Regions from separate parts of the Serratia ficaria genome, predicted to be linked through region 1. Evidence: predicted binding sites of a transcription regulator. Region 1 holds the regulator's gene; each other region holds the start of a gene.
What was found. The regulator CRP, encoded in region 1, controls carbon source genes, mostly activating them, when cyclic AMP is high. The targets are predictions, from matches to a motif close to ATGTGANNNNNNTCACAT.
Positions count from the first base shown of each region.

Region 2: a site for CRP is predicted at 5,614-5,631, ahead of deoC (deoxyribose-phosphate aldolase). Genes of this name have one in related genera too.
Region 3: a site for CRP is predicted at 1,674-1,691, ahead of yrbN (protein YrbN). Genes of this name have one in related genera too.
Region 4: a site for CRP is predicted at 5,657-5,674, ahead of CKW09_RS17500 (YfcZ/YiiS family protein). Genes of this name have one in related genera too.

Region 1 is NZ_LT906479.1:4,837,336-4,845,147, reverse strand. It holds gene CKW09_RS22745 (aminodeoxychorismate synthase component II) at 1-1, shown strand, start outside; gene argD (bifunctional acetylornithine/succinyldiaminopimelate transaminase) at 133-1,350, shown strand; gene CKW09_RS22735 (YccS/YhfK family putative transporter) at 1,391-3,469, opposite strand; gene crp (cAMP-activated global transcriptional regulator CRP) at 3,521-4,153, opposite strand; gene CKW09_RS22725 (OsmC family protein) at 4,534-4,941, shown strand; gene CKW09_RS22720 (phosphoribulokinase) at 4,981-5,850, opposite strand; gene CKW09_RS22715 (YheU family protein) at 6,007-6,240, opposite strand; gene CKW09_RS22710 (hydrolase) at 6,237-7,217, opposite strand; gene CKW09_RS22705 (LysE family translocator) at 7,337-7,812, shown strand, end outside.
Region 2 is NZ_LT906479.1:732,164-739,975, reverse strand. It holds gene serB (phosphoserine phosphatase) at 1-157, opposite strand, end outside; gene CKW09_RS03470 (YtjB family periplasmic protein) at 276-956, shown strand; gene deoD (purine-nucleoside phosphorylase) at 1,008-1,739, opposite strand; gene deoB (phosphopentomutase) at 1,811-3,034, opposite strand; gene deoA (thymidine phosphorylase) at 3,221-4,543, opposite strand; gene deoC (deoxyribose-phosphate aldolase) at 4,613-5,392, opposite strand; gene CKW09_RS03445 (NupC/NupG family nucleoside CNT transporter) at 5,720-6,997, opposite strand; gene CKW09_RS03440 (TatD family hydrolase) at 7,183-7,812, opposite strand, start outside.
Region 3 is NZ_LT906479.1:559,374-567,185, reverse strand. It holds gene CKW09_RS02610 (DEAD/DEAH family ATP-dependent RNA helicase) at 1-1,597, opposite strand, end outside; gene yrbN (protein YrbN) at 1,587-1,661, opposite strand; gene nlpI (lipoprotein NlpI) at 1,909-2,793, opposite strand; gene pnp (polyribonucleotide nucleotidyltransferase) at 2,922-5,039, opposite strand; gene rpsO (30S ribosomal protein S15) at 5,296-5,565, opposite strand; gene truB (tRNA pseudouridine(55) synthase TruB) at 5,690-6,634, opposite strand; gene rbfA (30S ribosome-binding factor RbfA) at 6,634-7,044, opposite strand; gene infB (translation initiation factor IF-2) at 7,115-7,812, opposite strand, start outside.
Region 4 is NZ_LT906479.1:3,709,052-3,716,863, reverse strand. It holds gene ccmI (c-type cytochrome biogenesis protein CcmI) at 1-209, shown strand, start outside; gene mlaA (phospholipid-binding lipoprotein MlaA) at 243-1,004, shown strand; gene CKW09_RS17515 (MFS transporter) at 1,331-2,893, shown strand; gene bglB (beta-galactosidase BglB) at 2,932-4,071, shown strand; gene fadL (long-chain fatty acid transporter FadL) at 4,127-5,404, opposite strand; gene CKW09_RS17500 (YfcZ/YiiS family protein) at 5,811-6,107, shown strand; gene fadI (acetyl-CoA C-acyltransferase FadI) at 6,289-7,599, shown strand; gene fadJ (fatty acid oxidation complex subunit alpha FadJ) at 7,599-7,812, shown strand, end outside.

The DNA of each region.
Region 1 (7,812 bases):
ATCCATTGGCATTTTTTTTGCCCCAAAGGCGATTTGCGTTTGCCCTTTATTGGTTTTTTATGCATATTTTGTGATTATATTTTCACTCAATCATCAAGATAACGCTGAAAGACCTTCAGGGTGGGCCCGATAATGACCGAAAAATCCGCAGTAAGCCGCAGTACGTTTGATCAGGTTATCCTGCCTGTTTATGCACCCGCGCAGTTTGTTCCGGTGCGCGGCAAGGGCAGCCGGGTGTGGGATCAGCAGGGGAAAGAGTACATCGATTTCTCCGGCGGCATCGCGGTGACGGCGTTGGGCCATTGCCACCCGGCGCTGGTGGCGGCGCTGAAACAGCAGGGCGAAACCCTGTGGCATACCAGCAACGTTTTCACCAACGAACCGGCGCTGCGCCTGGCGAGCAAGCTGATCGCCGCCACCTTCGCCGATCGGGTGTTTTTCGCCAACTCCGGCGCCGAGGCCAACGAAGCGGCCTTCAAGCTGGCGCGCCACTACGCCATCACCCGCCACAGCCCGTACAAAACCAAAATCATCGCTTTCCATAACGCGTTCCACGGCCGCACGCTGTTCACCGTTTCGGTGGGCGGGCAGGCCAAGTATTCCGACGGTTTCGGGCCAAAGCCCGCCGATATCGTGCATGTGCCGTTCAACGATCTGGCGGCGGTGAAAGCGGTGATGGACGACCATACCTGCGCGGTGGTGATGGAGCCGATTCAGGGCGAAGGCGGCATCACGCCGGTGAACGCCGAATTCCTTAACGGGGTGCGCGCGCTGTGCGACCAGCATCAGGCGCTGCTGGTGTTTGACGAGGTGCAAAGCGGCATGGGCCGCAGCGGCAAGCTGTTCGCCTATATGCATTATGGCGTGACGCCGGACATTCTCACCACCGCCAAAGCGCTGGGCGGCGGCTTCCCGGTCAGCGCCATGCTGACCACCGAAGAGATCGCCTCGGTGATGCAGGTGGGCACCCACGGCACCACCTACGGCGGCAACCCGCTGGCCTGCGCGGTGGCGGAAGCGGCGCTGGACGTGATCAATACGCCGGAGGTGCTGAGCGGCGTTGAACAACGCCATGGCCTGTATGTCGACGCCTTGCGGAAGATTGGCGAAAAATACCGAATTTTCACCGACATTCGCGGCATGGGGCTGCTGATCGGCGCGGAGCTGACGCCGCAGTATCAGGGGCGGGCGCGGGATTTCCTCACCGCCGCCGCCGCGCGCGGGCTGATGATCCTCAACGCCGGGCCGAACGTGATCCGTTTTGCGCCGTCGCTGGTGGTGGAGCCGCAGGATATCGAGGCGGGCATGGCGCTGTTTGAACAGGCGGTGCAGGACGTGATCAACGCCTGAACCCGGCGTGCGACGATTGGGGCGCGGCCATGCCGCGCCCTTATTGATCGCGCAGCTTGCGTTTCAGCCAGATGCCGTGGTGCGGGCGCTGGCTCCAGGCCAGCGACGAAATGGTGTGCATCACGCTCAGGTGCGACAGGATGCGCCGCAGGTGGCGTTCCATCTCGGTGACCGGCATGTCGGGATGCAGATCCGGCGGCTGCATGATGCCGCTGTTGCTGCTGCTCGGCCCGTCGTATTCCAGCCGCTGCTGGCAGCTTTGCAGCGCGATTTCACAGGTTTGCAGGTACTCTTCCGCCAGCGTTGGCGTCAGCATGTAGTGCTCGCGCGCCAGGATGGTCATGGCGTTGAGGTGCTCGACGATAAACTGGCTGTGGGTGACCCACAGCCGCATATCCGCCAGATAATCCGAAGCGAATCCCGGTTCCTGCATCGCCTGATTCAGCGAGGTGAACAGCGCATTATGCGCCTGATTGACCTGCATGCGCGCATAGGCCAGCGCGGCGGGATCCGGCTCCCGTTCTTCCAGCATCAGCCGCAGCGCGCGCTGATCGTTTTCCAGCGCCTGGTGCGCGTTTTTGCGCAGCAGGCCGCTTTGCCACTGCGGCCACAGCCAGATGGTGCCGCCGAAGACCAGCACGCAGCCAATCAGCGTATCGACCAGGCGCGGCACCAGGAAATGGGAGCCGTTCAGCGCCAGCAGCTGCAGGGTGTACACCGCGGTAACCGTGAAGCCGATGACCGCCAGCCCGTAGTTTTTCCGCGAAACCAGGTAGGCCAGCAGCGTGATCGCCAACATGATGCTCAGGGTTTCGGCCTCCGGCAGCTGCAGCCGCAGCAGGCCGGCGGCGATCATCAGCCCGGCCAGGGTGCCGAGCGCACGGTGCTGGATCCGCACCCGGGTGGCATTGTAGCCGTTCTGGCTCACCAGCATGATGGTCAACAGGATCCAGTAAGGCTTGGGCAGGTTGAACATCATCCCCAGGCTGCTGCCGAGCGCCAGCGTGACGCCCAGCCGCGCGGCGTTGCGCAGGGCGTTGGACCTGAACGACAGGTAGCTGGCCAGCGCCGGCCAGAACGGCAGGCGGCTCTGATTGGCCATCAGATCGCGACGGTACAGCGGGCGCTGGGTGCGCAGCAGGCGGGCGATGCGGCTGAAATGGTAATAGCAGAACTGGCCGACCGGGTTGTCGGCATGCTGCGCCGCCACCTTCTCCAACGCCGCCAGTTCATGGGTCATATTGAAGCGCTGCGAATGCTGATGATAGAGGATATCGTGCGCCACCACGCGCAGCCGGCCGGCGATCACCTGGGCGTTGCGGCGGATAATCGCTTCGGCCTGGCTTTGCTCCACCAGTTTTTGCACCTCTTCCGGCTGATGCAGGCTGACGGTAATGTGCTCCTGCAGATCCAGCGCCACCTGGAAGGTGCGCAGCAGGCGTTTTTGCTCCAGATTGCTGGCGTGCGGCAGGAAGTTGAGCTGCTGATACAGCAGGCCGATCAGATCCATCACCTTTTGCTGGCGCACCAGCAGCGGCGGCAGCGCGGTTTGCGGATCGGTGTGCTGGGTCAGCAGCGAATATTTGGCCTCGCAGTAGTCCGCCAGCTCCAGATACAGCTGGCTCAAAGACTCGCGCATCGGCTGCTCTTTCCACAGCTTGAACCAGAACCAGGTGAACAGGCCGTACCAGGCGGTGCCGATGACGTACAGCAGCGGCGCCTGCCAGATCGGCACCGTACCGGCCATGCTGAGGGAAAAAATGGCGGCCACCAGCGCCGCCGGCAGCAGCCGGGCGTGCAGCGGGCTGATTTCCCCGCTGACGCCGAGCAGCAGCGCCAGGCCGAGCATCAGCGCCGGCAGCGGCACCTGCCACAGCAGCGCCTGTTGCAACAGCAGGCTGCTGAGCGCGAACAGCGAACCGCCGACGATCAGACGTTTAAAGAAGCGTTTATGGGGCGTGTCCAGCCCGGCGATGTTGCAGCAGGCGGGAACCAGCGAAAACAGCAGGCCGAGCTGCAGCTGGCCAATCAGCAGGCCGAGCAGTACCGGCAGGCACAGCACCAGCGTTTGCCGCAGTGCGTAGTTGACTTCGGGGTGGTAGATCAGGCGGCGCCACATCGCAGGCTGCAGATAAAAAAACGGCGCATCGCTGCGCCGTTTTTTCAGTGATTAACGCGTGCCGTAGACGACAATGGTTTTGCCGTGGGCGGAGATCAGGTTTTGGTCTTCCAGCATTTTCAGAATACGGCCAACGGTTTCGCGTGAGCAGCCGACGATCTGGCCGATTTCTTGACGGGTGATCTTGATCTGCATGCCGTCCGGGTGGGTCATGGCATCAGGCTGTTTCGCCAGGTTCAGCAGGGTTTGCGCGATGCGGCCGGTAACGTCCAGGAAGGCGAGGTTGCCCACTTTCTCGGAGGTGACCTGCAGGCGGCTTGCCATCTGGGCGGACAGGCGCATCAGGATGTCTGGGTTAACCTGGATCAGCTGACGGAATTTCTTATAGGAAATTTCAGCCACTTCACAGGCGGTCTTCGCCCGAACCCAGGCGCTGCGCTCCTGACCTTCTTCAAACAATCCGAGCTCGCCGATGAAATCCCCCTGGTTGAGGTAGGACAGGATCATCTCTTTACCTTCTTCATCCTTGATCAGCACCGCTACGGAGCCTTTCACGATGTAGTAAAGCGTTTCGGCCTTTTCACCTTGGTGAATCAGCGTACTCTTCGATGGATATTTGTGGATATGGCAATGAGACAGGAACCATTCGAGAGTAGGGTCTGTTTGCGGTTTGCCGAGAACCATTCGCTGTTATCCTCTGTTGTTATCGCTGCCTTGTGTCACAGGGGTCAGAGTTCCCTGTAAAACGTGCCTGTAGCCGTTGTCTGAGCGAGGGCTATCGGCAGGTTTTGAGGCGTGTCATAAATATACGCTGTCGCTCTAGCATATTAACTTGCCGGGAGAGCTGCAAGCTACATTCTATTAACATACCGGTAAAGGAGCCTTTCCCTGGGCGTTTCCCTGAAATCAGTGTCCCGGAAAGATTTATTGCGGCTCTGTTTGTAGCACAGAGTAAGGCGGGTGTCTTGTGTTGTCTCGCTTCAGCATGATTAGCATCAGGTTCCGTTGCCTGTTTCTATGCGAAAGCGTACCCTGATTTTAAGAAATCAACCGGAGTGACCAGTATGCAGGCAAGAGTCAAGTGGGTGGAAGGGTTAACGTTTCTGGGTGAATCGGCGTCAGGCCATCAGGTGCTGATGGACGGCAACGCCGGCGACAAGGCGCCCAGCCCGATGGAAATGGTGCTGATGTCGGTGGGCGGCTGCAGCGCGATCGACGTGGTGTCGATCCTGCAAAAAGGCCGCAACGACGTGCGCGACTGCGAAGTCAAACTGACCTCCGAACGCCGCGAAGAAGCGCCGCGCCTGTTTACCCGTATCAACCTGCATTTCATCGTGACCGGCCAGCATCTGACCGACAAGATCGTTGAGCGGGCGGTCAACCTGTCGGCCGAGAAGTATTGTTCGGTCGCGCTGATGCTGAACAAGGCCGCCAGCGTGACCCACAGCTTCGAGATCCGCAGCCCGGAATAACCGGTTAACGGGCGCGGCCAGCGCTGCGCCCGTGCGCTATCATTCGATCTTCTTGCCTTCCAGCAGCCGTTGCACCAGCGGCGCCATAATCAGCTCCATCGCCAGCCCCATTTTGCCGCCCGGCACCACCAGCGTGTTGATGTGCGAGATGAACGAGCCCTGCAGCATCGCCAGCAGGTAGGGGAAATCAATCTGATCCAGCCCGCGGAAGTGGATCACCACGAAGCTTTCATCCAGCGAGGGGATCGCCTTGGCGGCGAACGGGTTGGAGGTGTCCACCGTCGGCACGCGCTGGAAGTTGATGTGGGTGCGCGAGAACTGCGGCGTAATGTAGTTGATGTAGTCTTCCATCGAACGCACGACAGAGTCCATCACCGCCTCGCGGGAATGGCCGCGCTCGCCGGTATCGCGGATCAGCTTCTGGATCCATTCCAGGTTGACTATCGGCACCACCCCGACCAGCAGGTCGACATGGTTGGCCACGTCGTTGTGTTCGGTGACCACGCCGCCGTGCAGGCCCTCGTAAAACAGCACGTCGGTCGGCGCCGGCAGCGGCTCCCAGGGGGTGAAGGTGCCGGGCACCTGATTGTAGGGCACCGCCTCGTCATAGGTGTGCAGGTACTTGCGCGAGCGGCCGGTGCCGTTTTTGCCGTACTCGATAAAGCTCTGCTGCAGCAGGCCGAAATCGTTGGCCTCGGGGCCGAAGTAGCTGATATGCCGCCCCAGGTCGCGCGCCTTGCGGATCGCCGCGTCCATTTCCGGCCGGGTATAGCGGTGGAAGCTGTCGCCTTCGAGCTCCGCGGCGCGAATGTTGAGCTGCTGGAAAATCTTGCGGAACGCCACGCTGGTGGTGGTGGTGCCGGCTCCGCTGGAGCCGGTCACCGCGATAACGGGATGTTTGGCAGACATGATGGTTGTCACTCCGTGTTAAATGCGCCGGCGTCAGATTCAGATATGGTTATGGGTTTGTTTGACGCCCTTTCGCCGGGGGCAAAATCTCGCGCGCTGGTTTGCAATGGCCCATTGTTACCTGATTTTTTCCGTCAGTCATAGAACCGATAACCACTAAATTTCTTCCTGCCCGGCGCGTAGCTGCCCGCGCGGCATGATGTTGACGGTTTCATGCAGCTCCGACCACATCAGCACCACTTCGCCGCTTTTCAGCTGGCGGCGCACGTCTTCCACCTTCTGTTCCAGCGAGCGTTCATGTTCGCCGTAGTCGGTGCCTTCCCGCAGCACAAAGGATTCGATCAGGCTGTTCAGGGTGTCGGTTGCCAATTCTTTCCAGGGGATAATCACGTCGGGATGTCCAGATAAGGGGATAGCCAGGATGGAATGCGATATTCCAGCCACATTTGCGGTTTTTTCAGCGTGCCGCCAACGAAGCCGACGTGGCCGCCAAACTCGGTCAGCTGGTATTCGATGTTGCGCGGCAGGTTGGCGACTTCGGGGATCACTTCATCGGTCATGAAGGGATCGTCCTTCGCATGGATGATCAGCAGCGGCGTTTGGATCGCCGGCAGCAACGGCAGCGCGCTGCAGCGCCGGTAATAATCGGTGGCGTCGCTGAAGCCGTGGATGCGCGAGGTGATGGCGTCGTCGAACTCGCGGATGCGCCGCAGGCGATTGAGCTGCGGCAGCCTGAGCGGCAGGGTGTCCGGATAGTGCAGCAGCTTGCGGGTGGCGTTTTGCTTCAGCTGCCCCAGCAGATAGCGCTGATAAACGCGGGAAAATCCCTGATCCATGCGGAACGAACAGGGTTCCAGCATCAGCGGCGCCGATACCACCACCGCCGCCTGCAGCAGGCTGTCGGCGCCCTGCTGGGCCAGATAACAGGCCAGCATGTTGCCGCCGAGCGAGACGCCCACCGCGGCGGTCGGCGCCGTACCGTAAGTGGCGCGCAGCCACTGCAGGAAGAAGCGGGCGTCTTCGGTTTCACCGGAATGGTAGATGCGCTGCTTGCGATTGGGCACGCCGCTGCAGCCGCGAAAATGCATCACCACGCCGAGCCAGCCTTTTTCGCGCCAGGCGTTGAGCAGGCCGTGTGCGTACGGGCTGTAGAAGTTGCCTTCCAGGCCGTGGAACAGCACCACGCGCGGTTTGTCGCCGGCCAGCGCGGGGTCCTCGCTCCAGGCGAGATCGACAAAATCGCCGTCGGGCAATTCCAGCCGCTGCCAGTGCGGTTTCAACAACACGCGGCGGCGCACCAGCCGCGGCAATAGCGTTTGCAGGTGCGGATTGCTGGCCCCGCTCAGGGGGCGAAAAGATTCATGCATAACCTGAATAAAAATCTTGTTGGCGGCTATTGTGAGATCAATAGCGCACTGTTAGCTTCAATACCATGAATTGACAATAATACTGCAAAAAAGCGACCTGGGTGAGGAGCACCCGCCTCATGGAACTGAGTTTATTTCTTTCGATGTTAGGCTTCCTGTGGGTAGCCGCCATCACGCCTGGCCCCAATAATATGTTACTGACCACCTCCGGCGCCAATTTCGGCTTTATGCGCTCGCTGTGGCTGATGATCGGCATCATGCTCGGCATGCAAAGCATCCTGCTGCTGGTGGCGTTCGGCGTCGGCAGCCTGATCCTGGTTTACCCGTCGCTGCACCTGATCCTGAAAATTCTCGGTAGCCTGTATCTGCTGTGGCTGGCGTGGAAAGTCGCCACCGCCGCCTATGAAAAGCTGGAGACCGACGTGGCGCCGCCCAAACCGGTGCGTTTGTATCAGGGCTGGCTGCTGCAGTTCCTCAACCCCAAGGCCTGGCTGATGGCGCTGGGCGCGGTGGCGAGCTTCAGCCTGGCGGGCGACGAGTATAACCATTCCATCGCGGCGATTGCGTTGGGCATTCTGGTGGTGAATATTATCGC
Region 2 (7,812 bases), 1.1 Mb from region 1:
TGCGCGTCTTGTCCAGTACCTTGCCATACAATAGCCACCCGGTATGGCCCGCCCGGTAGTCCAGCGGCATCACTTCATCGCCGCTCAACGAAAGGGGAAGACCCGGCCATTGAGAGATCTCCGCCGGGAGATCGCAATAGGTCAGACTGTTCGACATCATTAACTCCTGAATAATGGGGCGCACCCTGCTGCTGCACGATAAAACGACGCATCAAGCTATCCTATCGCCATTGGTTCTGGCAACATAAAGTGTCCAAGATGCCCAAGGAACCTGCATGGCTCGCGCTAAACTGAAATTTCGCCTGCACCGCACCGCTATTATCCTGATTTGCCTGGCTTTGCTGGTGCTGCTGATGCAGGGCGCCTCCTATTTTAGCCTGAGTCATCAAATGGCGCGATCCGAGCAGGTGGAGGAGCTGGCGCAAACGCTGACCCAACAGGTCGCCTACAGCCTGGCGCCGCTGCTGGACGACGACAGCGACGTCGACAACCAGCGCGTCGACGCCATCCTGAAACGGCTCACCGATCACAGCCGCATTTTGGACGCCAGCGTCTATCAGCTGGACGGCACCCTGGTTTCCCACGCCGGTGAACAGATAAGTATACGCGATCGCCTGTCGCTCGACGGCAAACGCGCCGGCAGCTATTTCAATCATCAGCTGGTTGAGTCGATCCAGGGCAAAGACGGCCCGATCGGCTTTATCCGCATCACCCTGGACACCCACGTGCTGGCGACCGAGTCCAAGCAGGTGGACAACACCACCAACCTGCTGCGCCTGATGATCCTGCTGGCGCTGGCGATCGGCATTATTCTGGCGCGCACCCTGCTGCAGCATCGCCGCAGCCGCTGGCAGCAGTCGCCCTACCTGCTGACCGCCAATACGCCGCTGGAAGAAGGCAACACGGTGGAAGACGACGATGATGAACCGCCGAAGGAAGAGGTGAAAAAAACCTGAGGATGGGGAGCGTTCCAAACGCGGGCGCAGCGAGCTGCGCCCGTTTGATTATCAGGCTTTGTCGCCCAGCAGTACCGACTCCAGCGCGATAACGATCATCTCGTTGAAGGTGGTCTGGCGCTCCGCGGCGGTGGTCGCTTCGTGGCGCAGAATGTGGTCGGAGACGGTGCAGATGGTCAGCGCCTTACAGCCGAACTCTTCGTACAGCTCAGCCGCCACGCCGTAGATGCCGGCCGCTTCCATTTCCACCCCCAGGATGCCGTACTTCTTCATCACCTGGAACATGTCCGGATCCGGCGTGTAGAACAGATCGGCGGAGAAGATGTTGCCCACGCGCGCCGGGATGCCCTGCGCCGCCGCGGCGTCCACCGCATTGCGCACCATATCGAAGTCGGCGATCGCCGCATAGTCGTGGTCTTTGAAACGCAGGCGGTTCACCTTGGAATCGGTGCAGGCGCCCATGCCGATCACCACGTCGCGCAGTTTGATATCGTCGCGCACCGCGCCGCAGGACCCCACGCGGATGATCTTCTTCACGCCGAACTCGGCGATCAGCTCACGCGCATAGATGGAGCAGGACGGGATGCCCATGCCGTGGCCCATTACCGAGATGCGGCGGCCCTTGTAGGTGCCGGTGAAACCCAGCATGCCGCGCACGTTGTTCACTTCCACCGCGCCTTCCAGGAAGGTTTCGGCGATATATTTTGCGCGCAGCGGATCGCCCGGCATCAGTACTACGTCAGCGAAATCACCCATTTCAGCATTAATGTGCGGCGTAGCCATAATTCTCTTCCTTCAAATCGTCGTCATGAATAAAAAAATGCGCCGGGCAACCGCCCGGCGCCAGCAAAGTGTTACAGCATTGACTTGCCGTAGTCCATCGGCGACACGCCGAAATAGCCGGCCACGGTCTGGCCGATGTCGGCGAAGGTGTCACGGTGGCCCAGCGAGCCCGGTTTCACTTTCGGGCCGTAGACCAGCACCGGGATGTGTTCGCGGGTGTGATCGGTGCCAGGCCAGGTCGGGTCGCAGCCGTGGTCGGCGGTGAAGATGATGATGTCTTCGTCTTTCACCAGCTTCAGCAGCTCCGGCAGGCGGCGGTCGAACAGCTCCAGCGCGGCGGCATAGCCCGCCACGTCGCGGCGGTGGCCGTAGGAGGAGTCGAAGTCGACGAAGTTGGTGAACACGATGGTGTTGTCGCCGGCCTGCGCCATTTCAGTCAGGGTGGCGTCGAACAGCGCGTCGATGCCGGTGGCCTTCACTTTCTTGGTGATGCCGACGTTGGCGTAGATGTCGGCGATTTTACCGATCGACACCACTTCGCCGCCCTTCTCGTCCACCAGCTTTTTCAGCACGGTTGGCGCCGGCGGCTCTACCGCCAGATCGTGGCGGTTGCCGGTGCGCTGGAAGTTGCCCGGCTTGTCGCCGACGAACGGACGCGCGATGACGCGGCCGATGTTGTAGCCGCCTTCGGTCAGCTCTTCACGGGCGATTTCGCAGAGTTCGTACAGACGCTCCAGGCCAAAGGTGTCCTCATGGCAGGCGATCTGGAATACCGAGTCGGCGGAGGTGTAGAAAATCGGCTTGCCGGTTTTCATGTGCTCTTCGCCCAGCTGATCGAGGATCACCGTGCCGGAAGAGTGGCAGTTGCCCAGGTAGCCCGGCAGCTTGGCGCGCTCGACCAGCTTGTCCAGCAGCGCCTGCGGGAAGCTGTTGTGCTCGTCCTTGAAGTAGCCCCAGTCGAACAGCACCGGCACGCCGGCGATTTCCCAGTGGCCCGACGGGGTGTCCTTGCCGGAAGAGAGCTCGCTGGCGTAGGCGTAAGCGCCGATAATATCCGCGTCGCGGTCCAGCCCCTGCGGGAATTTGCCGGTAGACTCCTCCGCCGCCTTGCCCAGGCCCAGGCGGCTCAGGTTAGGCAGCGTCAACGGGCCCTGACGGCCAACGTTGGCTTCGCCGCGCGCGCAAACCTCGGCAATGTGGCCCAGGGTGTCGGAACCCCGATCGCCAAAACGCTCGGCGTCTTCGCTGGCGCCGATGCCGAATGAGTCCAAGACCATAATAAATGTACGTTTCATCTGTGCTCTCCTGTATACCCGTCGTCTTTCAAGCCGCAGGGGTGTTGGTTGCCTTCACTCACCCCAGTCACTTGGTTCACCAAGTGACTGGGGATTCCTTCAGTTACCGCCTACCTGCATCTTGAAATCCATTGGGTATAGTGGCAGCGAGTTTTGCTGCCGCTATAAATGTGGTAAAGGTAATACTTATTCCGACACTCGTTTGTAAACTACCGGCGTCGCTTCGGGCGCGTTGTCGCTCAGCGTCATGGCGCCGCGCACCGCTTCGGCCGCCTGCTGCCAGCTCTCTTCGTCGTTGGCGTGGATCACCGCCAACGGCTGCCGGGTATCCAGGTTGTCGCCCAGGCGCGCCATCTCGGTCAGGCCGACGCTGTAATCGATATTGTCGGTCGCGCGGCGGCGCCCGCCCCCCAGCGACACCACCGCCATGCCCAGCGCCCGGGTATCCATCGCGCTGATGATGCCCGGCTTCTCGGCGTAAACCGGCTTGCTGAGGGTCGCCGCCGGCAGGTAGCTGTCGTAACGCTCGACGAAATCCGCCGGGCCCTGCTGCGCCGCCACCATGCGGCCAAACACCTCCGCCGCCTTGCCGTTGTCCAGCACCGCCTGCAGCTTGGCGCGCGCATCGGCGTCGTCTTTCGCCAGCCCGCCGGACAGCAGCATCTCCACGCACAGCGCCAGGGTCACTTCCAGCAGGCGCGGGTTGCGGTATTCGCCGGTCAGGAAACGCACCGCTTCGCGCACCTCCACCGCGTTGCCGGCGCTGGACGCCAGCACCTGGTTCATGTCGGTCAGCAGCGCGGTGGTTTTGCAGCCTGCGCCGTTGGCCACGCCAACGATCGCCTGCGCCAGATCCTGCGAAGCCGCATAGGTTGGCATAAAGGCGCCGGAGCCGACCTTCACGTCCATCACCAGCGCATCCAGGCCTTCCGCCAGCTTCTTCGCCAGAATAGAGGCGGTGATCAGCGGAATGGAATCCACGGTGGCGGTAATGTCGCGGGTGGCGTAGAAGCGCTTGTCCGCCGGCGCCAGCGAGCTGGTCTGGCCGATGATCGCCACGCCCACGTCCTGAATGATTTTGCGGAAGGCGTTGTCGTCCGGGAAGATGTTGAAGCCCGGGATCGCCTCCAGCTTGTCCAGCGTGCCGCCGGTATGGCCCAGGCCGCGGCCGGAGATCATCGGCACATAACCGCCGCAGGCCGCCACCATCGGGCCGAGCATCAGCGAAGTGACGTCGCCCACGCCGCCGGTCGAGTGTTTATCGACGATCGGGCCGTTCAGCGACAGGCTCTTCCAGTCCAGCACGGTGCCGGAGTCGCGCATCGCCATGGTGAGCGCCACGCGCTCCGGCATGGTCATGTCGTGGAAATAAATGGTCATCGCCAGCGCGGCGATCTGCCCTTCGGACACCGCGTTATCGCGGATGCCGTTGATGAAAAAACGGATCTCGGCTTCGCTCAACGGCTGGCCGTCGCGTTTTTTACGAATTATTTCTTGTGCCAGGAACAAGGCATCCCCCTGTGTAACCTAGAATCGGATGAAGGCAGGCGCCACGCGGCGCCCGGCCATCGGAATCGATCAGTAGCCGCCGCCGCCGGCCTGAGCGCGGTGGCCCAGGGTGGTCAGCAGGCTGGCCAACAGGCTGGACGCGCCGAAGCGGAAATGCCGCGCATCGGCCCAGCCTTCACCCAGAATACGATCGGCAAGTTGCAGATAGTGCAGCGCGTCCTCCGCGCTGCGCACGCCGCCGGCCGGCTTGAAGCCGACCGTTTCCGCCACGCCCAGATCGCGGATCGCCGACATCATCAGCTCGGCGCTTTCCAGCGTGGCGTTGACCGGCACCTTGCCGGTGGAGGTCTTGATAAAATCGGCGCCGGCGTTGATGGCGATTTCGGACGCTTTACGGATCAAATCGGCCCGCTTCAGCTCGCCGGTCTCGATGATCACTTTCAGCAGCACGTTGGCCGCCTGGCAGGCTTGTTTGCACTGCTTGACCAGCTCGAAGCCCACCTGCTCGTTGCCGGCGATCAGCGCGCGGTAGGGGAACACCACGTCCACTTCATCCGCGCCGTAGGCGATCGCCGCGCGGGTTTCGGCCAGCGCGATGTCGATATCGTCGTTGCCATGCGGGAAGTTGGTCACGGTCGCAATGCGGATGTCCGGCGTGCCCTGCTCGCGCAGCGCCTTGCGCGCCACCGGGATAAAACGCGGGTAAATGCAGATGGCCGCGGTGTGGCCGGCCGGGCTGTTGGCCTGACGACAGAGCGCGATCACTTTCTCATCGGTGTCGTCGTCATTCAGCGTGGTTAAATCCATTAAATTCAGCGCACGTTGCGCTGCTGCGGTTAGTTCGGTCATAAAACTCTCCAACTGAGAACCTGGATGTTGGCGAGCGGACTTGGTTCCATGAAGATAGCGCTGGGGAACGGATTCCCGCGGCGGCAACTGAGATCCTTCTCACCGCACAGAGCCACCCGCGATGCGGCTGGCCAGTAATAGCTATTTTAACCGGATCGCCCGGGGCAATTCGCGTTAGGCGTCACACCATATGAAATAGCACTGTAACAGGATGGAATTATATGTGAAGAGCATCACAAAATAACGCGATATCGTTCACAAATTCGCTAAAGAAACCGCTGAAGATCACGGGCGCGCAGCGCACGCCCGCGTTTTTGAGAGTTTAGCTTACAGCGCCAAAAAGAACCCGGCGATAGTGGCGCTCATCAGGTTGGAGAGCGTGCCGGCCACCACCGCTTTCAGGCCGAAGCGCGCGATGTCGTGGCGACGGCTGGGCGCCATGCTGCCCAGGCCGCCCAGCAAAATGGCCACCGACGACAGGTTGGCGAAGCCGCACAGCGCGAAGGAGATGATCGCCTTGGTATGGGCAGACAGCACCTGCAGCCCCTCGGCCGCCACCACCTCGTCAGGGCGCAGATAGGCGCCGAAGTTCATGTAGGCGACGAATTCGTTGACGATAATTTTCTGGCCGATAAACGAGCCGGCGGTCATCGCTTCGCTCCAGGGCACGCCGATCAGGAAAGCGATCGGTGAGAACAGCCAGCCGAGCAGCAGCTCAAGCGACAGCTGCGGGTAGTCGAACCAGCCGCCGATGCCGCCGAGAATGCCGTTCAGCAGGGCGATCAGGGCGATGAACGCCAGCAGCATCGCGCCGACGTTCAGCGCCAGCTGCATGCCGGAAGCCGCGCCGGAAGCCGCCGCGTCGATCACGTTGGCCGGGCGGTCCTCTTCGGCGATCAGCTTCATCGCATCGTCTTTGTCATGGGTCTTTTCGGTTTCCGGCACCATCAGCTTGGCGAACAGCAGCCCGCCCGGCGCGGCCATGAACGAAGCGGCGATCAGGTACTCCAGCGGCACCCCCATCTGGGCATAGCCCGCCAGCACCGAACCGGCCACCGAAGCCAGGCCGCCGCACATGACGGCAAACAGCTCGGACTGGGTCATGGTGGCGATATACGGGCGAACCACCAGCGGCGCTTCGGTTTGACCGACGAAGATATTGGCGGTCGCCGACAGCGACTCGGTGCGCGACGTGCCCAGCAGCTTCTGCAGGCCGCCGCCCAGGACGCGGATCACCAGCTGCATGATGCCCAGGTAGTAAAGCACCGCGATCAGCGAGGAGAAGAACACGATCACCGGCAGAACGCGCAGCGCGAAGACGAAGCCGCCGCCGCCGAACACCTCGAACATTTTGTCGGAGACCAGCCCGCCGAAGATGAACGAAATGCCCTGATTGCCGTAGGCGATCACGTTGGCCACCCCGGCCGACATGCCGCCGAGCATGCTGCGGCCGACCGGCACATACAGCACCAGCGCGCCGATGGCGATCTGAATGACGAACGCCCAGACCACGGTGCGCATGTTGATGGCGCGCCGGTTGCTGGACAACAGCACCGCGATGGCAATAAGCACCGCCATGCCGACCAGGCTCATGATGAGTTGCATGAAAAGTATCCCTGTTGCGAAAAATGAAATGCATCCCTGCTCATTGCGAGAGGTCTGCTGAAAGGCGTTATACGGGCGCGATTATACTGAGCGAGCGCTCACCCGCCCCGATTTATGTCACAAATGCATACAACAGGAAGCAAATGAAAATCTTATAACGTGACCTGCATCACATTATGAGGGGTTTAGACGGGGAAATCGAACAACGCCTGGGCATTGCGTTGCAAAGCGTCGGCTATCTCGTCGGCCGGTTCGGGCCGCAGGCCGCACAATACCTGAAACACTTCCGCCGCGCGTTCGGGGCGGTTCGGCTGCCCCTGATAGCCGGCCAACGGCATGTCCGGCGCGTCGGTTTCCAGCAGCAGCGCGCTCAACGGCAGCTGCGCCATCACCCCGCGGGTTTTCTGCGCCCGCGGGTAGCTGATGGTGCCGCCCACGCCGATGCGATAGCCCAAACGAACGAACGCCTGCGCCTGCGACAGGCTGCCGGCGAAGCCGTGCACCACGCCGCGGCGCGGCAGCTGCGCCTGGCGCAACAACGCCGCCAGCCGATCGTGCGTGCGGCGGGAATGCAGGATCACCGGCAGGTCATGCTGCTTCGCCAGCTTCAGCTGGGCCTGCAACAGCCCCCACTGGCGCTCGAACTGCGGGTTTTCCATATACAGGTCGAGGCCTATCTCCCCCACCGCCACCAGCTTGGGCGGTCGGCTGGCCAGCAGCGCCGCCAGCTGTTCCAGCTGCGGTTCACCATGCTGGGCGATATACAGCGGGTGCAGGCCCAGCGCGGCGAACAGCGGCGGATGATCCTGCGCCAG
Region 3 (7,812 bases), 930 kb from region 1:
GCTCGATGGTGGAGTGGGAAGCGAACAGCTTGATGTTACCGATGTAACGGCTGCTGATGTCGCCTTCGTTAGCGATAGCGCCAACGATATGACGAACTTCCACGCCGTCATCACGGCCCACTTCGATGCGGTACAGCTGCATTTCGCCGACGTCGCGACGTTCACGACGCGGGCGGTCACCGTCACGGCTGTCTGGACGCGCATCGCGACGACGGTCGTTGCCGCGATCGTCACGATCGTTGAACTCACGGCGCTGACGCGGTTTGAACACCGGATCCGGCGGCAGGATCAGAGGGCGTTCGCCCTGGGCCATTTTCAGCAGCGCTGCGGCCAGGGTTTCCATTTCCAGCTCTTCTTCCGGCTGCAGTTTAGCCAGCAGCGCACGGTACATGTCCAGATCGCTGCTTTCCAGCTGCTGCTGTACTTTCGCGGCGAACTTGGCCAGACGACGCTGACCCAGCAGCTCTGCGTTTGGCAGCTCGACTTCCGGAATGGTCAGCTTCATGGTGCGTTCGATGTTGCGCAGCAGGCGGCGTTCGCGGTTTTCCACGAACAGCAGCGCGCGGCCGGCACGACCGGCACGGCCGGTACGGCCGATACGGTGAACGTAAGACTCGGAATCCATCGGGATGTCGTAGTTCACAACCAGGCTGATGCGCTCAACGTCCAGACCACGCGCCGCAACGTCGGTGGCGATCAGGATGTCCAGACGACCGTCTTTCAGGCGCTCCAGAGTCTGCTCACGCAGCGCCTGGTTCATGTCGCCGTTCAGCGCGGCGCTGCTGTAACCGCTGCGTTCCAGCGCTTCGGCCACTTCCAGGGTCGCGTTTTTGGTGCGCACGAAGATGATCGCCGCGTCAAAGTCTTCCGCTTCCAGGAAACGCACCAGCGCTTCGTTCTTGCGCATGCCTTGCGCAGTCCAGTAGCTCTGGCTGATGTCTGGGCGGGTGGTGATGCTGGATTGGATGCGCACTTCCTGCGGCTCTTTCATAAAGCGGCGGGTAATGCGACGGATCGCTTCCGGCATGGTGGCGGAGAACAGCGCGGTCTGATGTTCAGCCGGGATCTCAGCCATGATGGTTTCTACGTCTTCGATAAAGCCCATGCGCAGCATTTCGTCGGCTTCATCCAGCACCAGGCCGCTCAGGTTAGAGAGGTTCAGGGTGCCGCGTTTCAGGTGGTCCAGCAGACGGCCTGGGGTACCCACCACGATTTGCGGGCCCTGACGCAGGGCGCGCAGCTGCACGTCATAACGCTGGCCGCCGTACAGGGCCACGACGTTTACGCCATGCATGTGTTTGGAGAAATCGGTCATTGCTTCGGCAACCTGAACCGCCAGTTCGCGGGTCGGCGCCAGCACCAGGATCTGAGGCGCTTTCAGGTCTGCCTGCAGGTTATGCAGCAGCGGCAGCGAGAACGCTGCGGTTTTACCACTACCGGTCTGTGCCATGCCCAGCACGTCGCGGCCGTTCAACAGGTGAGGAATACACTCAGCCTGGATCGGTGATGGTTTTTCATAGCCCAGATCGGTCAGGGCGGAAATGATTGGAGCAGACAGCCCCAGGTCAGCAAAAGAGGTTTCAAACTCAGTAGTCATGTACACGTGCCTCATTAATAATGGCAGCCAGTCTACATAACTCGTCGAGAAAATTTTCAGTCATTTTCATTGAAAAGTGTGAACCGGCTCAAATTAGATTATAAAACGAACAAAAAAGCCCTCGCCCGTGAAGGCGATAACTTTGGCTGTAAAACCAATGTCGATCAGGCTGATTACCCTTCATCTTCCAAGCTGCCGCTGCGTTGGCTGCTCTCCCTCATCCTCGTCACTTAGTGAACTAAGCTCCCAGGGATTCGTTCGATTGCCGCCTTGCCGCAACTTGAAATCTATTGGGTAGAGGTGTTCGTCAGCTATTGCTGGTCCGATTCCGATAGGTCGTCTTGCTCTTGGCCCAAAAGCGCCAATTCCAACAATGCATAGCGGTGCTCAACGAAGTTATGTACGTTGTTAGCAACCGTCAGTTTGAACAGCGCCGAAGCGGTGTCCTTGTCCCCCAGACTCAGGTAGTGTTTACCTAAATAGAAGTCAGTTTCACTGAGATGCTCAGCGAGCGAAGTGTTATCCGTTGCATCTGCCTTGAGGCGTTCCATCAGCGTTTTCTCGCTAATGTTGCCCAGGTAGAATTCGACAATATTCCATCCCCATTGCCCTCTGTCCGCTTTGTCATAACGCTGCTTGAGCGCTACGTCAGCCTTCTTGGGATCGATTTCTCGCTCCACAAGATACAGCCACAACGAACGGAAGGGATCGTTTGGGTCGTCTTGATAAAACGCCTGCAGATCATCCTGCGCCAACGGGAAGCGGCCGCCATAGTACAGTGCGATGCCCCGGTTTAAACGCGCGTAATTGTAAGTTGGATCAAGCTCTAGTACAGAATCAAACGCTTCATAGGCAGCATCAAAATTGCCTGCCTGCGTTAAGTAAATGCCCAGGTAGTTGAAAACTTCCGGCATATCAGGACGTATCGCCAGCGCTTGCGAGAAATCATTGCGCGCCAGTGCACGTAACCCAAGGCTATCATACAGCACACCGCGCTCATATAAAAGCTGCGCACGCTCATCGTCCGTCAGTGCCCGGCTGGCAAGTATTTGTTCCATGCGCGCCAGGATCACTTCCTGCTGCAACGTAGGCTGCAACGGGATCGCCAAAACTTCGTCTTTACGCCAATCATGGTTGCTGCATCCTGCCAGCATGAGTGCTGTCGCAACGTAACACCAGCGCAAGAAAGGCTTCATTTCCCACTCCCGAAGACAAACATTGGATGAACGTCCTGCCATCCGTTTGCTAATACGCAAGCATCCTACCCGCGCGATACGAACAGCTCCCAACCCCATGGCGGGGAGCTGTAAAACTATCTATACAGTTATTCTGCTTCAGGCGCAGGCGAACCCGCTTCCGGCGCCGTCGCTTCTTTGATGCTCAGACGCACGCGGCCCTGACGGTCAACTTCCAGTACCTTAACCGGCACTTCCTGACCCATCTGCAGATAGTCGGTCACTTTCTCAACGCGCTTGTCGGCGATTTGAGAGATGTGCACCAGGCCTTCTTTACCCCCGCCGATAGCGACGAACGCGCCGAAATCAACGATGCGGGTCACTTTACCCTGGTAAATGCGGCCAACTTCGATCTCCGCAGTGATCTCTTCGATACGACGGATAGCGAATTTCGCTTTCTCACCGTCGGTCGCAGCGATTTTAACTGTACCATCATCTTCGATCTCGATGGTAGTGCCAGTCTCTTCGGTCAGCGCACGGATCACCGAGCCGCCTTTACCGATCACGTCTTTGATCTTATCCGGGTTGATGCGGATAGTGTGAATGCGCGGTGCGAACTGAGAGATATCGCCGCGCGGGGTGCTGATAGCCTGTTCCATCACGCCCAGGATGTGCAGACGCGCGCCCTTGGCCTGGTTCAGTGCCACCTGCATGATTTCGCGGGTGATGCCTTCAATTTTAATGTCCATCTGCAGCGCGGTGATACCGTCGCGGCTACCGGCCACTTTGAAGTCCATATCGCCCAGGTGATCTTCGTCACCCAGAATGTCGGACAGAACCACAAAGTTGTCGTCTTCTTTCACCAGGCCCATCGCGATACCCGCAACGGCGGCCTTGATTGGCACGCCCGCGTCCATCAGCGCCAGAGAGGCGCCGCAGACCGAAGCCATGGAAGAAGAACCGTTGGACTCGGTGATTTCGGAAACCACGCGCACCGTGTACGGGAAATCTTCCGGTTTAGGCATCATAGCCAATACGCCGCGTTTCGCCAGGCGACCGTGACCGATTTCACGACGCTTAGGTGAACCGACCATGCCGGTTTCGCCCACGGAGTACGGAGGGAAGTTGTAGTGGAACAGGAAGCTGTCGGTCTTTTCGCCCATCAGCTCGTCCAGGTTCTGCGCGTCACGCGCGGTGCCCAGGGTCGCGGTAACCAGCGCCTGAGTTTCGCCGCGGGTGAACAGTGCGGAACCGTGGGTGCGCGGCAGTACGCCGGTGCGCACGTCCAGGCCGCGGATCATGTCTTTTTCGCGGCCGTCGATGCGCGGCTCGCCGCGCAGTACGCGGCTACGCACCACGTTTTTCTCTACGCTGCCCAGGATGTCCTGAATTTCAGACGCGTCCAGCGTTTCGTCCTGCGCCAGCAGGGTCTCGACCACGCTGTCCTTGATCGCATCTACCTGAGCGTAACGCTCTTGTTTCTCGGTGATGTGATAAGCGTCGCCCAAGCGAGCTTCGGCCAGCTCGGCCACGCGCGCGTGCAGCGCTTCGTTGACCGCAGGCGCCTGCCAGTCCCACTTAGGTTTGCCGGCTTCGGCCACCAGGGAGTTGATGTTCTCGATCACGATCTGCTGCTGCTCGTGGCCAAACACCACGGCGCCCAGCATCTGATCTTCGCTCAGCACGTCGGCTTCGGATTCAACCATCAGCACCGCGCCGGCGGTACCGGCAACCACCAGGTCCAGGCTGCTGGTTTTCAGCTCGTCGGTGGTTGGGTTCAGTACGTACTGGTCGTTGATGTAACCTACGCGCGCTGCGCCGATTGGGCCGTTGAACGGAATACCGGACAGGCTCAGGGCTGCAGAGGCGCCGATCATCGCAACGATGTCCGGGTTAACCTGCGGGTTAACGGAAACCACGGTCGCGATCACCTGAACTTCGTTCAGGAAGCTGTCCGGGAACAGAGGACGGATCGGACGGTCGATCAGACGGGAAGTCAGGGTTTCGCCTTCGCTCGGGCGGCCTTCACGACGGAAGAAACTGCCCGGGATACGGCCGGCAGCGTAGGTACGCTCCTGGTAGTTAACGGTCAGCGGGAAGAAGCTCTGGCCCGGTTTGGCTTTTTTCTGGCCAACCACGGTAACGAAAACGGCGGTGTCGTCCATGCTCACCATAACGGCGGCGGTGGCCTGACGCGCCATCATACCGGTCTCGATGGTGACGGTGTGCTGGCCATATTGGAATTTGCGAATGATCGGTGTCAGCAAAATTATATCCTTGATTAACGGCGCGCAATCGTATTGACGACTCGACACGCCAGTGACTCGATTTGCCTTCTCACTACATCCTCGCGACTAATGACAATCCTTATCTCAAGCCTGAGACAAAGCCTCTCATTAGCCGCGCGAACCTCTGTAACGGAAGAACCTGTTTGGAAACATCAGTAATACATTAACCTGATTTGCTTATGCTTCCTAGAAGAAAGGGGCCAAAATAGGCCCCTTTCCACTGAAACTTGCTAGATTAGCGACGCAGACCCAGACGCTCGATCAGGCTGGTGTAACGTGCTACATCTTTACGCTTCAGGTAGTCCAGCAGCTTACGACGCTGAGAAACCATACGCAGCAGACCACGACGGCTGTGGTGATCTTTTTTGTGCTCGGAGAAGTGGCCTTGCAGATGGTTGATCTGCGCAGTCAGCAGGGCAACCTGAACTTCGGTAGAACCGCTGTCGTTAGTACCACGACCGAAATCAGCTACGATTTGAGCTTTAGCTTCAACACTTAGAGACATTGTAATACTCCAGATTATAGATAATAAAAACAGGCGCCGATCTCTAATTCAGCAACCCAATGCATAAGCTGCGCCATTCTACTCTCAGCGCAGTGCGATCGCAAGGCAGCGCGTGTGCCTTCCCTCAGTCGAAATGCTCGACCACCAGGCGGCGCGGCGCCACGCGACCGTCGTCGGCGATGTCGCCTACGCCGATGAATTTGCGCTCTTCGCCTTCGGTGATGCGCACCATACCCGAGGCCGGCGCGCCGGCAACCTGCACCGGCTGCCCCTGCTTGACGTAACCCGCCACCACCGGCAACAGGTTCACTTCCGGATAATTCTCAACCGGACTGTCCATCGGCATCAGCAGCGGATCGAGCAGTTCGCCCGGCGCAGTTTCCTGCGCTTGCGCCTGCTCCAGCAACGCGTTCAATTGCTCCAGCGTCACCATGCGCTTTATGGGATAGGTCGCCACCTGCAGACGGCGCAGGTAAATCACATGCGCGCCGCAGCCCAACAGCTCGCCGAGATCGTCGGTGATGGTGCGGATGTAGGTGCCTTTCGAGCAGTGAATTTCCAGCTCCAGTTCGTCCCCTTCCCAGCGGATGAACTGCAGTTCGTAAACGGTGATGCTGCGCGCTTCACGCGGCACTTCGATGCCCTGGCGCGCATACTCGTAGAGCTTCTTGCCCTGATACTTCAGCGCCGAGTACATCGAAGGCACCTGCCGGATATCGCCGCGGAAGCTGTCCAGCGCCGCATCGAGCTGCGCCTGGGTGAAGTTTACCGGGCGCTCCTGCACAATCTGGCCGTCGGCGTCCGAGGTATCGGTGCGCTGGCCCAGCCTGGCGATCACCCGATAGCGTTTGTCGGAGTCGAGCAGGAACTGCGAGAACTTGGTTGCCTCGCCCAGGCAGATCGGCAGCATGCCGGTCGCCAGCGGATCGAGCGCACCGGTATGGCCCGCGCGGTTGGCGTTATACAGGCGCTTCACTTTTTGCAGGGCGTCGTTGGACGACAGGCCCTGCGGTTTGTCCAACAGCAGTACGCCGTGGATATCACGGCCGCGGCGGCGAGGGCGACTCATTAAGCCTCCTCGTCATCGCCTGATGCGGAACGGCGCTCGGCGTCGTTCTTCACGACGTTGGTCACCAGGTTGGACATGCGCATGCCCTCCACCAGGGAGTTGTCGTAGGCGAAGGTCAGCTCAGGCACCACGCGCAGGCGCATGGCCTTGCCCAGCAGCGTGCGGATATAGCCGGCGGCGTCCTGCAGCGCTTTGATGCCGTTGGTCACCAGATCCGGATCGTGATTTTCGGTCAGCACGTTCAGGAAGGTGACGTAAACCTTGGCGTACGCCAGGTCGCGGGACACTTCGACGCCGGAAACGGTGGCCATGCCGATGCGCGGATCTTTGACTTCACGCTGCAGAATGATCGCAATCTCTTTCTGCATCTCTTGCGCCACGCGTTGGCCGCGGCTGAATTCTTTTGCCATTTTGGATTCTCCAGACAAATCGGGGGGCACAAAGGCCCCCCGTAAACAGATTTAAGCAGATGTGCAATCGTTAAGCGATGGTGCGTTGAATCTCAATGATTTCGAACACTTCGATCATGTCGCCGACGCGCACGTCGTTGTAGTTCTTGACGCCGATACCACATTCCATGCCGTTACGGACTTCGTTGACGTCATCTTTGAAGCGACGCAGGGATTCCAGCTCGCCTTCATAGATAACCACGTTGTCGCGCAGAACGCGGATTGGGTTGTGACGTTTGATCGTCCCTTCGGTAACCATACAGCCTGCGATGGCGCCGAACTTCGGTGATTTGAACACGTCGCGCACTTCGGCCAGGCCGATAATCTGCTGTTTGTACTCAGGTGCCAGCATGCCGCTCATCGCCTGCTTCACTTCGTCGATCAGGTTATAGATCACGGAGTAATAACGCAGATCCAGGCTTTCCGCTTCAATCACGCGGCGCGCAGAAGCGTCGGCACGGACGTTGAAGCCCAGGATGATGGCGTTGGACGCTGCCGCCAGGGTGGCGTCGGTTTCGGTGATGCCGCCTACGCCGGAACCCACAATCTTCACCTTCACTTCGTCGGTGGAGAGTTTCAGCAGTGAATCGCAAATCGCTTCGCAAGAACCCTGTACGTCGGACTTCAGTACGATGTTCAGCTCGGAAACTTCGCCGTCGGTCATGTTGGCGAACATGTTTTCCAGCTTGGATTTCTGCTGACGCGCCAGTTTGACTTCGCGGAACTTGC
Region 4 (7,812 bases), 1.1 Mb from region 1:
GTTTTCCGCTGTCTTTTTCTCTGGATGACAGCAATGCCATGATGCCTGAGCGCCTGCTTTCGGCTCAGCATCGGGTGAAGGTGCGGGTGCGAATTTCTCGCGACGGTATGGCCACGCCACGGGCGGGCGACTGGTTTGGCGAGAGCGCGCTGCAGAACTTCAGCGGCAAAGAGCAGGTTAGCGTTCAAATAAACAAGCAGGTTCCCTGAAAAAAGACCGAACGTGTTTTTATGGAGAAAAATATGAACTTTCGCCTGACTGGGCTGGCTTTCGCAACGGTATTATTGGTGGGCTGTGCCAGCGCGCCAGACAATGAACCACAAGGGCGATCCGATCCTCTGGAAGGGTTTAACCGGACGATGTTCGACTTCAACTACAACGTCCTGGATCCCTACGTCTTGCGCCCGGTGGCGGTGGCCTGGCGCGACTATGTGCCGATGCCGGCGCGTAACGGCCTGAGCAACTTCACCTCCAACCTGGAAGAGCCGGCCAGCATGGTCAACGCCTTCCTGAAGGGCGATCCGTACCGCGGGATGATCCACTTCAACCGCTTCTTCCTGAACACCCTGTTGGGGATGGGCGGCCTGATCGACGTGGCCGGCATGGCCAACCCGAAGCTGGCGCGTGAAGAACCGAACCGTTTCGGCAGCACCCTGGGGCATTATGACGTCGGCTACGGCCCGTACGTGATGCTGCCGGGCTACGGCAGCTTCACCCTGCGCGACGAGGGCGGCGACTGGGCGGATACGCTGTATCCGATGCTCAGCTACCTGACCTTCTGGATGTCGGCGGGCAAGTGGGTGGTCGAGGGCATTGAAACCCGCGCCCAGCTGCTGGATTCCGACGGCCTGCTGCGCAATTCTTCCGATCCTTACATCATGGTGCGCGAAGCCTACTTCCAGCGTCATGACTTCATCGCCAACGGCGGTTCGCTGAAGCCGGAAGAGAACCCGAACGCCAAGGCGATCCAGGGCGATCTCGACGAGATCGACTCGGCGCAATAAGCCCCGCCATACCGCGCGCGATAAAAATGCCGGTCGGGTAAACCGACCGGCATTTTTTATTTTCCGAACTCCCGTCCTCCTTCAGCACCTCTGTCAAATTCGTGATCCCGACTGCGATTCTTTAACATCGGTTGGCCTTTTCTTTAAATTTAAAACATTGTTTTATTAAATTGGATGGTTGATCGGCGCATTCTTCATTTTGGCGCCAGTCTTCGCCGCCGGGTGGCAAAGAAACCAAGGTTTTTTGACCGCCGCAAACCTACTTTTACCGAAAGCTTTCTGCAATGCACCGGACTACGACACCCGACGCCATCAGGAGGGGAGCAATGAAAACGCGTAAAATAGGTTTACTCAACTACCTTGCCTATGGCTCGGGGGATTTTCTCGGCGCGGGCACCACGGCGCTGACCGCCGCCTGGTTGCTGTACTTCTACACCACCTTTTGCGGCCTGAGCCCGATCGAGGCGACCTCCATTTTTGCGCTGGCCAGGCTATTGGATGCGCTGATCAGCCCGCTGATGGGCTACCTGACCGACAACTTCGGCGCCACCCGCCTCGGCAGGCTGTTTGGCCGCCGCAAATTTTTCATTCTGCTCGGCATTCCGATGGTGTTCAGCTATAGCCTGATGTGGGTGGGCGACATGGGTTACGGCTACTATCTGCTGACTTACCTGCTGTTCGACGTGGTCTACACCATGGTGCTGGTGCCGTATGAAACCCTGGTGCCGGAGATGACCGACGACTTCAAACAGAAAACCAAGTTTTCCGGCGCGCGCATTTCCATGGCGCAGCTTTCCGCGATCCTGGCGGCTTTTTTGCCGGGCGCTTTGCTGGGGTATTTCGGCAAGGACAATGCGGTGTCCTTTTTCTATGCCAGCCTGGTGTTCTCGGTGCTGTGCGCGCTGGTGCTGACGCTGGTGCATCGCTTCACCTGGGAGCGCGCGCCGGGGCCGGAGAGCCAGGTCGAACGCCGGCGGCTGACGCTGGGCCAAAGCCTCAGCCGTCTGTGCGTCGAACTGTCTTCCACCCTGCGGGTGCGGATTTTTCGCCAGCACCTGGGCATGTATCTCGGCGGTTACATCGCCCAGGACGTCTTCAACGCGGTGTTCACCTACTACGTGGTGTTCGTGCTGATGCAGAGCGCCGCGGTGGCTTCCACGCTGATGGGCTGGATGGCCGTGATGCAGTTCGTGGCGGTGATCGGCATGATCCCGCTGTGCATTCGCTTTGGGCCGGCGCCGTCGTACCGGCTGGTGGTGACGCTGTTCGGGCTGAGCGCGCTTTCCTACGGCGGGCTGTATTACGCCGGGCTGAATGACGCGTTCTCGCTGTTGCTGTTGATCTCCGCACTGGCCGGGCTGGGGCGCGGCGGCATCAACTATGTGCCGTGGAATATCTATACCTACATCGCCGATGTGGATGAGGCGATCACCGGCCAACGGCGCGAAGGGATCTTCGCCGGCATCATGACCCTGACGCGCAAGGCCTCGCAGGCTGGCGCGGTGATTCTGGTCGGCCTGACGATGCAATTTTCCGGCTTTGTTTCCGGCCGCGGCGAACAGCCGCCGGCGGTGAGCCATACCATTTTGCTGATCCTGTGCCTGGGCACGGTGGCGGTGTTGTGCGTAGGGTTCTTTATTTCGCTGCGCTTTAAATTGAACCTCGCCACCCACGGCGTTTTGCGGGCGGAAACCGCCAAGATGCGCGCGGCGCGCGGCATCGTGCCGGAAAAAATCTTGCCGCAGGCGCGGGCGACCGTCGAGCTGCTGACGGGAATGCCCTACGAGTGCCTGTGGGGCAATAACAACATTGGCTACGCCAATCGCCATAAGCCCGCCGCGCCGCCGCTGCCGCGGGAAATCGACGGCAGAAAGCAGATGATCCTCTGAACCTCAGACCTGAAGCGCGAACAATCAAGGAGTCTCCGATGGTGGTATACCCCGTTAAGCACAGCCCGCTGCTGCGCCAACCCGAACGTTTCATCTCCCGCGAACAGCTGCAGCGGCGCATCGCCGATCTGGTGGATAACCTGGTCAACATCACCGATGACAGCGGCGAGTTTCTCTTGCGGCTGGACGACGGCAGGGTGATCGACACCAAGGGCTGGGCCGGCTGGGAATGGACGCATGGCATCGGCCTGTACGGCATTTATCAGCAGTACCGGCAGACCGGCGACGCCGGGCTGCGGGCGATCGTCGATGACTGGTTCAGCGCGCGCCTGGCGGAGGGCACGCCGACCAAAAACGTCAACACCGTCTGTCCGTTTCTGACGCTGGCCTATCGCTATGAGGAAACCGGGGACCCGCGCTGGTTGCCCTATCTGGAGAGCTGGGCCGAATGGGTGATGCACGACATGCCGCGCACCCAGGACGGCGGCATCCAGCACGTGACGCTGGCGGAAGAGAATCACCAGCAGCTGTGGGACGACACGCTGATGATGAGCGTGCTGCCGCTGGCGAAAATCGGCCGCCTGCTGAACCGTCCCGCGTATCTGGAAGAGGCCAAATACCAGTTTCTGGTGCATGCGCAGCATTTGCAGGATCGGGAGAGCGGGCTGTGGTTCCACGGCTGGACCTTCGAGGAGCGGCACAATTTCGCCAGGGCGCGCTGGGCGCGCGGCAACAGTTGGCTGACCATGGTGATCCCCGAACTGCTCGAGCTGCTGGATCTGCCCGAGCGCGACGCCACGCGGCGCTTCATGCAGCAGTTGCTGGCAAACCAGGCGGCGGCGTTGGCGCGCTGCCAGGATGACAGCGGGTTATGGCACACCTTGCTGGACGATCCGCATTCTTATCTGGAGGCTTCGGCGACGGCCGGATTCGCCTATGGCATTCTCAAGGCGGTGCGCAAGCGTTACCTCGGCGGCGAGTATGCGGCGATGGCGGAGCGGGCGGTACGGGGGGTGATTGAACGCATTACGCCGCAGGGGGAGTTGACCGACGTGTCTTTCGGCACCGCCATGGGGCGCGAGCTGGCGTATTATCGCCAGATCCCGCTGACCTCGATGCCTTACGGCCAGGCGATGGCGATCCTGTGTCTGGTAGAGTATTCGCGCATTTACTTATGACACCGTCAATAAAAAAGCGCCCCTGGGGGCGCTTTGGCTTGCCGTTCGATACCGCTCAGAAGCGGTAGTTGAAGTTGGCGCCGTACAGCCAGGCCTTGCCTTCGGACTCGAAGGTGTACGGGCCTTCCTTGACGGTGACTTTCTGGCCGTGCATGTAAGAAATGCCCACGTCAACCGATGCGTCCTTGTTGAACGCGTAGGTGGTACCGGCGCTCAGCCACAGGCGGTCCTGATCCGGAATGGAGATGGAGCGGTTTTGAGCCGGCACCGGGCTGTCGTCGAAGGCGATACCGGTGCGGAAGGTCCAGTTATCGTCATAGAAGTAGGTGGTGCCCAGCGCGATGCGGTAAGCGTCCTTGAAGCCTTCGTGCTTCTCAAACAGCGTCTGGCCGTTGCTGCCGGTGGCCTTCAGCTCCTGGAACTGGCTCCAGCTGGTGTAGGCCAGGCTGTAGTGGATAGCCCACTGCGGCGCCACCTTGTTGTAACCGGACAGTTCCCACATTTCCGGCAGGTTCAGGGTCAGAGAACCCGGAATAGTGCTGCCGTTGGTGCCCCATGGCAGGCCCGTTTTTCCTTGCAGCGGGTTCAAAGCTGAGGGAATGCTGCTCTTATAATCGCCGTCGAAGTCGATTTTCACTTCGGAACGGTAGGTGAAGCCGTAGCGGTTGTTTTCATCCACTTCGTACAGGATGCCGGCGTTCCAGCCGTAGCCCCATTCGTCACCTTTCAGATGCGAGATCTGGGTATCGGCCGGCATGCCGAGCGCTGCGCCGCTTTCACCGGCATAGCGTTCAAGTTTGGCTTTAGCGTAAACCGCGTCAAAGCCCAGACCGAAGCTGAAGTGCTGGTTCAGGCGGTAGGCGCCGCTCAGGTTCAGGTTCACGGTGGTCAGATCGGTTTTACCGCCGTAAGCGCCTGCGGTATAACCGTCGTTGAATTCAGTGGCCAGGCCATAGTTGCTGGTGACCGAGCCGCCAACCGCGAACTGGTCGTTAATCGGATGCACATAATGCAGGTTCGGCACCCAGGCCACCGGGGCGATGTTCTTGGAATTCAGGCTGGCGCCGGAGGGGGATTTGCCGGTGATGTCCACGTCCGGATCGATAAATACCGCGCCGATCGAGAATTCGGGGCGGGTGTACATCATCAATAGGGCCGGGTTGCGGCTGGCGGATGCCGCGGTGTCTGCGATGGCGCCTTCGCCAGAATACGAACGTCCTAAGCCAGCTGATGAAAACTCATTCAGCTGGAATCCTGCGGCAGACACGTTTGAAGAAATAATTGCCACTGCAGCTGCGAGAGCTGATTTAGTAAATAGGTTTTTCTGGCTCATGACCAAAACCTCATTATGTGTTTATTATTTAAACTATTGTTACACGTGGTAACAAGGAGCGCGGGATTGTAGGGTCCGTTATCATTCAGACAAATCAGACCAGTGGCTGAATTATAGGTCCGACCTGTGAATATGTTGCAACTTTGTTTTTGAAATATTTCCAATCTGATATCAAAAAAGAGATCTGCTTAACAAAAAGCCAACGGTAAATAACAAAATTCTTACCATTGCTTAGCAGACGCCGATTTTTATTTGTGATTTCCATCACTTAAAACACCTATAAAAAGTAAGTGCTAGTGATTGATTGCGCGGCGGAGTAAAATACCCGCAGAATTTTGTGGCTTTATGCCGGTCAGTCAATGGCAGTTCGGGCCCGTTTGCCAGTGGCCCCTGAGGAGAACCAACCATGTCAGATGCAATTAATAAATGCAGCGCCCAGGAAACCGCAGCTTGCTGCTGCGTGGATGTCGGCACCGTGATGGACAACACCGATTGCACCGCGTCCTACAGCCAGGTGTTTGGCAATCAACAGGATGCGCAGGCCATGCTGGCCGCGCTGACGGCCAAGGCGCGCGCGGTGGAATCCGACCCTTGCGACATCAGCAGCAGCATTAAACCGGTTGACGGCGGCGTACGGCTGGCGGCCGATTTTACCTTCGCCTGCCAGGCGGAAACGCTGATTTTCCAGCTCGGTTTGCGTTAACCCTACCTTGCACTGCGGCGCGCTATTCATCGCGCCGCGTTTCCCGCCGATAGAAAGTTGCTCCTGCTCTCAGTTTTGACCTCTGGCGGTTTGCCAAATGTAACCATTTAGTTAACAATGACCCCATCAGGTCAGACCTCTTTCTGCCCGTTGCGCGACGTTATTTTCTTCAGGAGCGTTTATGAGTAAGGCACTGCCGTTGGTGACCCGTCACGGTGACCGTATCGCGATTGTAAATGGACTGCGTACCCCCTTTGCCAAACAGGCGACCGCCTATCACGGCATTCCGGCGGTGGATCTGGGAAAAATGGCGGTAAGCGAACTGTTGGCCCGCAGCGGCATTGACCCGGCGCTGATCGAGCAACTGGTGTTCGGCCAGGTGGTGCAAATGCCGGAGGCGCCGAACATCGCGCGTGAAATCGTGCTCGGCACCGGCATGAGCGTGCATACCGACGCCTACAGCGTATCGCGCGCCTGCGCCACCAGTTTCCAGGCCATCGCCAACGTGGCGGAAAGCATCATGGCCGGCAGCGTCGGCATCGGCATCGCCGGCGGCGCCGATTCGTCCTCGGTGCTGCCGATCGGCGTCAGCAAAGCGCTGGCGCGCACCCTGGTGGATGTCAATAAGGCGCGCACCCTGTCGCAACGCCTCAAATTGTTCGGCCGATTGAAATTCCGCGATCTGATGCCGGTGCCGCCGGCGGTGGCGGAATACTCCACCGGCCTGCGCATGGGCGACACCGCCGAGCAAATGGCGAAAAGCCACGGCATCACCCGGGAAGAACAGGACGCGCTGGCGCACCGTTCCCATCAGCTGGCGGCCAAGGCCTGGGAGCAGGGCTGGCTGCGGGACGAGGTCATGACCGCCTACGTGCCGCCGTACCGGGCGCAAATCGCCGAAGACAACAATGTCCGCAAAGATTCCAGCCTGGCCTCCTACGCCAGGCTGAAACCGGCGTTCGATCGCAAACACGGCAGCGTGACCGCGGCCAACAGCACGCCGTTGACCGACGGCGCGGCGGCGGTGCTGATGATGAGCGAGTCGCGCGCCAAAGAGCTGGGCCTGCAGCCGCTGGGTTATCTGCGCAGCTTCGCCTTCGCCGCCATCGACGTGTGGGAAGACATGCTGCTCGGCCCGTCCTACGCCACGCCGCTGGCGCTGGATCGCGCCGGCATCGGCCTGGCCGATCTGACGTTGATCGACATGCACGAGGCCTTCGCCGCGCAGACCCTGGCCAACCTGAAAATGTTCGCCAGCGATGAGTTCGCCCGGCAAAAACTGGGGCGCAGCCAGGCGATCGGCGCGGTGGACATGGATAAATTCAACGTATTGGGCGGCTCGATCGCTTACGGCCACCCGTTTGCCGCCACCGGCGCGCGCATGATCACCCAGACGCTGCACGAGCTGAAACGCCGCGGCGGCGGGCTGGGCCTGGCTACCGCCTGCGCAGCCGGAGGGTTAGGGGCCGCAATGATCGTGGAGGTGGAATAATGAGCTTCGAAAACGCATTGCACGAACAGCGGGCCAAACCTTCGGCTTTTCAGTTGACGCTGCGCCCGGACAATATCGGCGTGATCACCATCGACGTGCCGGGCGAAAAGGTCAATACGCTGAAGGCCGAGTTCGTCGAACAGGTGAATGACGTGCTGCTCAAGGCGCAGCAACATCCGGCGTTGGAAGGGCTGGTGATTATCTCCGGCAAGC